DNA from 2 places in the Novosphingobium sp. NFX11 genome. Region 1 is predicted to be linked to the other one. Evidence: predicted binding sites of a transcription regulator. Region 1 holds the regulator's gene; the other holds the start of a gene.
What was found. Region 1 encodes LexA, which represses DNA repair genes until DNA is damaged. Its sites were predicted from a motif close to GTTCCNCNCTTGTTCT; they were not measured.

Region 1 (4,384 bases):
AGTCCCTCACGCATATCGACGCCAACGGCAACGCCCGCATGGTCGACGTTGGTGCCAAGGCCGAAACACAGCGCACTGCCATAGCTTCCGGTCGGATTTCGATGAGCGAGGACGCCCTCGCCGCCGTTCGCGCTGGAAATGCGCCCAAGGGTGACGTTCTAGGTACTGCGCGGATCGCTGGCATAATGGCGGCGAAGCGCACGGCAGAACTCATTCCGATGTGTCACCCTCTCGCGCTGGATGCCGTAAATCTGGAGTTCTCGTTCGAAGACAACGCGATAAAGGTAATTGCCCGAGCATCCTTGACGGGAAAAACCGGCGTTGAAATCGAAGCAATAACAGCGACTTCCATCGCACTTGTGACAATTTACGACATGGCCAAGGCGCTCGACAAGAGCATGGTCATCAGTGACATCCGCCTTGTAGAAAAGATCGGCGGCAAGTCGGGCCACTGGAAACTGGACGGGTGGGCCGAATGAACAAATCGGCGCCGCTCTCGCTCGAGGACGCACAGGCTCGATTGCTGGCGTTGGCCACACCCCTTCCGATAGAGCGAGTCGATATCGAGGGCGCATACAACCGGTATCTCGCAGAACCGCTATATGCCCGACGCACGCAGCCACCGGCCAACCTGTCTGCGATGGATGGCTATGCAGTGACGGCCGGAGACTTGCAGGGCCCCTGGCGAGTGATCGGAGAGAGCGCCGCCGGACATCCCCATGTCGGCGCCCTCTCCACCGGCGAAGCCGTACGCATTTCAACGGGCGCAATATTGCCGGTCGATGCGGCGGCAGTCATTCTCCAGGAAGACCTTGCTAGAGATGCCGAAATCCTGACGTTGTCGGGTGAAGCACCCGATCCCGCGCACAAGCATATCAGACATCGCGGAATGGATTTCGTCACGGGGACGGAAATCATGCTGCCGGGCGCGCGCATCACTCCGGCGCAAATGGCGTTGGCAATCGCTTCGGGCCATACGCACCTGCCTGTCCATCGCACACCGCGGCTGGCCGTGATCGACAGCGGCGATGAACTCGCTGAAAACCCGGAATGCTGCGCAACCCATCAGATTCCCGCAAGCAACGGCGTCATGCTGGCGGCTATGGCTTCAGCGCTGGGTGTCGATGCGAAGCGGGTCGGACCTGTACCGGATGATATCGACACGATCACGCGCGCTTTCGAGGCATCCGACGACGTCGATCTCATCGTGACAAGCGGCGGCGCTTCTGTCGGCGATCACGACCTCATCCGCCCGGCACTCGAACGCTGGGGCGCGAGCATCGATTTCTGGCGCGTGGCGATCAAGCCCGGCAAACCCATCCTCGTCGCCACGCGCGAACTGACGGGACGGCGACAGATCATACTGGGACTACCCGGAAATCCGGTCTCCAGCTACGTTACGGCCTACCATTTTCTGCTTCCTCTCCTGCGAGCGATGCAGGGTGCCGCGAGGCCATTGCCAATGCGGCTGGCCGCTAGGCTAAGTATGCCGCTGCGCGCCAACGGTCGCCGCCGTGAGTTTCTTCGCGGTTGGTGGGATGGCGAAAGCGTGACCGTCAATGCACTGCAGGACAGCGGCGCCCTGTCCTCTCTGGCCGCAAGCAATGTGCTGGTAGATCGCGCGGCAATGGCCGCGCCGGCGGCTGCAGGAGACGAAGTTCGGATTTTCCTGCTCTAGAATGACGGCATTGCTTGAATTGAGTTCAATTGGTTGCTTGATTGTTCCCCCATTGTTCACTACGAGAACAAGCGGGATCAGGACTTGCCTGGTTCGAAGGTCACGAAAAGGCAGCGACCATGTTGACTCGCAAGCAGCACGAATTGCTCCGGTTCATCCAGGCACGGCTTGAAGAAAGCGGCATCTCTCCCAGCTTTGAGGAGATGAAGGAAGCCCTTGATCTCAAGTCGAAGTCCGGTGTTCACCGACTGATTTCGGCGCTGGAGGAGCGAGGCTTCATTCGCCGCCTTCCCAACCGTGCGCGCGCTTTGGAAGTCTTGCGTCAACCGGATGATACGGGCAGCAAGGCGCCACGTCCATCCGCTGCCAATAGCAATCATGGGGTGCCCCCTCTTCAGGCACCTCGTCCCGCCGTAGAAGCGGCGAATGACGTGATCGAGATTCCACTGCACGGTCGTATCGCGGCAGGCGTTCCGATCGAGGCACTGGAAGGGCAATCGACCCTGCCTGTCCCGGCTGCGCTGCTCGGTTCGGGCGAACACTATGCGCTGGAGGTCTCCGGTGATTCCATGATCGAAGCCGGCATTCTGGATGGCGATTTCGCGCTAGTTAAGCGCACGAATGCTGCCCGGGATGGCGAGATCGTGGTGGCTCTCATCCGTGGCGAAGAAGCCACGTTGAAATACCTGCGACGTGAAGCTGGAATGGTTCGCCTAGATCCTGCAAACGCCGCTTACGAACCGCAGATATATGGCCCGGATGAAGTGGAAGTCCAGGGCAAGCTCGCTGGCCTGCTTCGTCGGTATAATTAAAACTTTTCCAGTCCGATTCACCATCGTTGTGGCAAGTAGCGCGACTTACTCCGGACGGTTTTGATCCGTGCCGGAGTTTCTTGCGATACGCATTGCGGCAATCATATTAGGTCAAATCCGGTATATTAGGCAAAATCCGGCTTCGGATTGGACTATGAAAGTCCTCACGCGCCGGAAGAACCACGCTTAGTTCGCTAGTTGGTGGTTGAAGGTCCATTCTCACGGACATGAAATGGTGAGGAATGCCACCAGCCGTGTGCGCCCTGCGTCTGAGCCACAGTATCGATGCGCCCCTTGCCCAGATAAACGGCCAATCCTCCCGTATTAGCCAAAGATCCACGATCGGCCTTGTACCAGCGCGGGCGGCAGCTACGTGGTAACCAGCGATCTGAGATGACAATGTCGCTGTGCTCACATGCTGCAACAAGCGAACGTTCCGCGACGGAATCGCGTCCACGCGACATCAGCAGGTGCCAGACTTTCCCCGATCGCTCAATCGGCACCTTACAGAAGTCCGGGTTGCACCTTGCGCCTGGCCACTTATCAAGCGTGGCGGGTTCCGCTTCTATCCCCGCGAACTCCATCAGATTGTCCCGGGCATAGCCTCCTTTGCTGTCCCTGAGTAAGAACAACTGATTTCCGCCGTTTTCGACAAGGCCGACATGGCGACCGTCGCCCGATACCAATATATCTGCAGGCGGGGCCATCGCGAGCAAAAGCACACCGATCGCGGCAATGGGAAACCCCGCCCAGCGGATGCGGCCGGTCCATAGACCGAGCCAAAGCCCGCCCGACACAAAAAGCATGAATGCCCAGGCGTCGGTACCCGGCAGCAGGTTGACCGCCCCCGGTCTTGAAGCGAACCAATGTGCCAGTCCGACAAGCACATCCACCGAAACGCCCGCCAGCCACCAGAAAGGCCCTCCCAGCCCGGCGATGTCGAGGATCAATGCGCTAGCCAGCAACGGCATGACGATGAAGGTCGACCACGGGATCGCGACCACATTGGCCAGCGCTCCATATACGCCGGCGCGGTGGAAATGGTACAGGCCGATAGGCATGAGTGCCAGATCGATTACCGCGCCGGTCAAAAGCAATAGAGCGATATGGCGCATTGCTCTTGCGATCATCCCTTCGTCACGCGGCCCAAGGAAATGGCGCACCGGTTCCGATGTGCTGACTGCGATAAGCGCCAGAACCGCTCCGAAGCTCAACTGAAAACTGGGCCCCATTACTGCCTCGGGCCACAGCAGAAGAACGCAGAACGCTGCAACCGCCAGCATGCGCAAGGACAAGGGCTCACGCCCAAGGGCGAGCGCGAACAGCACCAGCAATGCCCCGATGCATGATCTGACTGTAGGGACTTCAGAACCGGACAAAAGGGTGTAAGCTACACCGGCGAGGGCTCCTGCGCCGGCCGCGATTACCGGCAACCTCACCCGGAGCGCCATCCATGAGGAAAGCGCCAGTAATCGGATGGCCACGAGGTACACTGCCCCCACCATCGCGCTGACATGAAGCCCACTTATCGACAACAGATGCGCCAGCCCCGAATCGCGCATGGCCTGATCATCGGCCTCCGAAATATTTCCGCGATCACCGGTGACGAATGCCGCGGCAATACCTGCGCGCTCTTCCCCGATGCGAACGCGAATATGATCCGTTAGCGTCTGACGTATATCCGATAGTGCCCATGCGCCTGCGCTGAATTCCCGGACGACCTTCACGTCTCCCACGACCGATCCGGTAGCGGCAATGCCGGCAAACCAGGCTGTTCGCGCAAAGTTGTATGCGCCCGGAAGCATGGGCGGCGCCGGCGGCATCAGCCGCGCCCTGAATGCTACGAGATCCCCCTACCGATCCCCGCCGCGGAACGCTTGCCGGGAACGTTGAG
Region 2 (4,384 bases), 670 kb from region 1:
GCGTAGCCTTCGTCCTCGACATCCCGCCGACCGCGCGCCGAATCGTAATCGCGCCAGCCTTGCGCATACCCGGCATCGCGCTGGCGCACATAGTCCAGCTGATCGCGGTTCATGCGGCGGATCGTCGCGGCATAACGGGCGATCGCTTCGGGCGTCATGGTCGGATCGCGCGGATCGTCGGCAAGCACCGGCGCAGCCATGCCCACAACCAGCGACAGCGCCACCACGCGCCCGAACAGCTTTGCAGCCCCCATCATTCAAATCCCCTGAGCCTGATCGGCGCACCCGACGGGCGCTATCTGCCAGCAGGCTTGGGGGCATGCAAAGGACTTGCGACAAGCGGTTCGTCGCGTGGCGAGGGCGATCAGCTGCCGCCGGAGCCGGGCGCCTGCGGGTCGGCGGGGCATTTCACGGCATTGCCGTTCCAGCAAGCCGGGTTCCTGACCTCCCACTGCTTGCGGTCGGTGCGATAGTCCTGCTCGGCGGCATCGTGGCGATCGAGCGTGGCGTCGTAGGCGGCGGCATCGCGGGCGGTCTTCATGTCGTTGAGGGCGACGGCGGCGTCATGTTGGGAGCGGCTGGCTTCGTTGCGCGCCAGCTGTTCCTGTGCGGCGGCGGCCTGCTCGGCATTGAGCATCCGGCGCTTTGCTTCCGGATCGCCCGCTTCGGGTGCGCTGGCAGCGGGCCGCTCAGTCGTGTCCTGCGCGGAAGCGAAGTGCGGCACGGTGAGCGCGATCGCCGCCGCAGCGGCGAGTTTCGGGATATGGCGCATGGCTTTCTCCTGATCTGGTAAGCCGCGCGGAATGCGGCTTCGGTTCGTCGGAAGAAACGTGCGCGAAAGGGCAGGGTTTCCGGCTTGTCGCCCGGATGCCCCGCCCCGTCGTCTTCAGCGTGTGCCGATGAAGTGGCCGAAATATCTCGAACCGTCGCTGTCGCGGGAGAACTGGAAGACCACACCAAGCTCAGCACGGTCAGGTCCGTACATGCGCCCCTTGAACGTTCCAGAATACCCGTTGGTCTTGTCGGTGAGGGTGCCGCTCACGGTATTGGTCGCGCGGTCGAACGAGCCCTCGGCGATGAGCAGCCCGTCCTGGCGTTCGGACTGGTTGCTGACGACCACGAGCCGGATCGAGCCGCTGATCACATAGGGGGACGGGGTGTAGGCAGGCGGCGTATAGGACCAGTAGACCTTCGACTGGCCACCGCCGACCTGCGACATGTCGAACTCGCGCGAGCCGGGCGTGCCGCCGCGCACGATAGCCAGGCCGCCGTAGCTAAGGCCATCGGGCAAGGGATCGCTGGGCGAGGACGGGCTGCCGAAAATTGCCAGTTGGAAGTTGTAGGCCGGGGTCGAGATCGCGGTCGCCGTAGTGTTCGTCGTTTCGACCCGACGCAGCGCCGTGGTGGCGTAACGCGAGGGGTGTCCCAATCGAGTGCGACATAATCGCCGGGCTTCTCGAACAGCATGTAAGAGAGCGATCGCTGCCGGTCCGCCGCCGTGAATGACGTCGAGGTGTTCCGGTACGTGAAATCGACCGCTTCGGGATCGTGACGGTAACGCAGTGTGGCAGTTTCGCCTTCGCCCAGAAGTTGTCCGGCGTTGACGTAGTTGTAAAGGTACGGGCCGGACTGTTCGAGTGTGTAGTTGAGATTGTAGCCAAGAGCCGAATCGAACCAGAAGTCGCTCGTGAAGTCGGTCAGGACGTAGCTGGTGGTCGGCGTCGGCGTCGGAGCCGGGGTGGGGGCAGGCGTTGGCGCCGGTGTCGGCGCAGGCGTGGGTGTCGAGCCGCCGCCCGAACCGGAGTCGCCACCTCCGCACGCTGTAAGCGCCAGCGCGCTCGCCGCGAGGGCAAGATTCAGAAATCGCAATGGTATTCCCCCGTAGTCGCAGCGGGAACTAGACACCTCGTGAAGCGGCGCGCAAGTGGGCGCGGAGATGTCCACAAGACTTGCCTTGTGCGCCCCGCACCCCATCTACGGCAAAACCCGCGATGCGCCCCCTTGAAGCGCGCGAACAAATCTGGAACACGTGCCTCCCATGAGTCTCACCCACATCACCGTGCGCGGCGCGCGCGAGCACAACCTCAAGGGCTTCGACATTGCGCTCCCGCGTGAGAAGCTGATCGTCATCACCGGGCTGTCGGGCTCGGGCAAGTCGAGCCTCGCCTTCGACACGATCTATGCCGAGGGGCAGCGCCGCTATGTCGAAAGCCTCTCGGCCTATGCGCGCCAGTTCCTCGAGATGATGCAGAAGCCGAACGTCGAGCATATCGACGGCCTCAGCCCCGCCATCTCGATCGAGCAGAAGACCACCAGCCGCAACCCGCGCTCGACGGTGGCGACGGTGACCGAGATCTGGGACTACATGCGCCTGTTGTGGGCGCGCGTGGGCATTCCCTATTCCCCCGCCACGGGTCTTCCGATCGAGGCGCAGACGGTCTCCAACATGGTGGACAGGGTGATGGCGCTGCCGGAAGGCACGCGCCTCTATCTGCTCGCCCCGGTGGTGCGCGGCCGCAAGGGCGAATACCGCAAGGAACTCGCCGAGTGGCAGAAGGCGGGCTACACCCGCGTGCGCATCGACGGCGAGTTCTACGCGATCGAGGACGCCCCCGCGCTCGACAAGAAGTACAAGCACGACATCGAGGTCGTGGTCGACCGCATCGCGGTGAAGGAGGGCATCCAGACCCGCCTTGCCGACAGCTTCGAGCAGGCGCTCAAGCTGGCCGAGGGGCTGGCTTATGTGGACCTTGCGGATACTACGGTGGCGGAGCTTGGTGCAGGTGCTTCGACAAGCTCAGCACGAGCGGAGGTTGGAGATAAATCCAAATCTCCCAAATCCGCTCAGGCTGAGCCTGTCGAAGCCCCCGCCGCCCAGGCTGCCGCTACCAAGGGCATGAAGAACGCCGGCCTGCCCGCCAACCGCATCGTCTTCTCCGAGAAGTTCGCCTGCCCCGTCAGCGGCTTCACCATCGAGGAGATCGAGCCGCGCCTGTTCTCCTTCAACGCCCCGCAAGGCGCGTGCCCGGCCTGCGACGGCCTTGGCGAAAAGCTGCTGTTCGACCCGCAGCTGGTCGTGCCGAACGAGCACCTGACGCTCAAGCAGGGCGCCATCGTGCCCTGGGCCAAGTCCAACCCGCCCAGCCCCTACTACATGCAGGTGCTCTCCAGCCTGGCCGCGCACTTCGGCTTCAACCTGACGACGCCGTGGGACGAACTGCCCGGCGAGATCAAGCTGGTGATCCTCTACGGCACCGGCGGCAAGGCCGTGCCGCTCACCTTCAAGGACGGGCGCAAGGAATACACCGTCAACAAGGCGTTCGAAGGCGTCATCGGCAACCTCAATCGCCGCATGCTGCAGACCGACAGCGCCTTCATGCGCGAGGAACTGAGCAAGTACCAGACCGCGCAGCCCTGCGAGACCTGCGACGGCAAGCGCCTCAAGCCCGAGGCCCTCTCGGTCAAGATCGCCGGCAGCGACATCGCCGACGCCGCGCGCCTCTCGGTGGCGGACGGCTTCGCGTGGTTCGGGCAGCTGGAAGGCAAGCTCACCAACCAGCAGCAGCAGATCGCCAAGGCCATCCTCAAGGAGATCAACGAGCGCCTCGGCTTCCTCAACAACGTCGGGCTCGACTACCTCAACCTCGACCGCACCTCGGGCACGCTGTCGGGCGGCGAGAGCCAGCGCATCCGCCTCGCCAGCCAGATCGGCTCGGGCCTCTCGGGCGTGCTCTACGTGCTCGACGAGCCCAGCATCGGCTTGCACCAGCGCGACAACGACATGCTGCTCGAAACCCTCAAGCGCCTGCGCGATCTCGGCAATACCGTGATCGTGGTGGAGCATGACGAGGACGCCATCCGCACCGCCGACTATCTGGTAGACCTCGGCCCCGGCGCGGGCGTCCACGGCGGGCAGGTGGTTGCCGAAGGCACGCTCAAGCAGGTGCTCAAGAGCAAGGACAGCCTCACCGCGCAGTACCTCAACGGCACCCGCCGGATCGAGGTGCCGAAGGAACGCCGCAAGGGCAACGGCCACTTCGTCACCGTCGAGAACGCCCGCGCCAACAACCTGACCGGCGTGACCGCGAAGTTCCCGCTCGGCACCTTCACTTGCGTGACCGGCGTGTCCGGCTCGGGCAAGTCCTCGCTCACCATCGACACGCTGCAGGCCGGCGCCTCCCGCCAGCTCAACGGCGCGCGGGTGATCGCGGGCGCGCACGACAAGATCACCGGTCTCGAAAAGTGCGACAAGGTGATCGAGATCGACCAGTCCCCGATCGGCCGCACCCCGCGCTCCAACCCCGCGACCTACACCGGCGCCTTCACCCAGATCCGCGACTGGTTCGCCGGCCTCCCCGAATCCGAAGCGCGCGGCTACAAGCCC

Region 2: a site for LexA is predicted at 2,012-2,027, ahead of uvrA (excinuclease ABC subunit UvrA). Genes of this name have one in related genera too.

Annotation. Positions count from the first base shown of each region.
Region 1 is NZ_CP080384.1:1,133,889-1,138,272, reverse strand. It holds gene moaC (cyclic pyranopterin monophosphate synthase MoaC) at 1-479, shown strand, start outside; gene KZO24_RS05765 (molybdopterin molybdotransferase MoeA) at 476-1,678, shown strand; gene lexA (transcriptional repressor LexA) at 1,798-2,490, shown strand; gene KZO24_RS05755 (ComEC/Rec2 family competence protein) at 2,685-4,313, opposite strand.
Region 2 is NZ_CP080384.1:464,423-468,806, forward strand. It holds gene KZO24_RS02310 (hypothetical protein) at 1-257, opposite strand, end outside; gene KZO24_RS02315 (hypothetical protein) at 365-772, opposite strand; gene KZO24_RS02320 (hypothetical protein) at 887-1,429, opposite strand; gene uvrA (excinuclease ABC subunit UvrA) at 2,039-4,384, shown strand, end outside.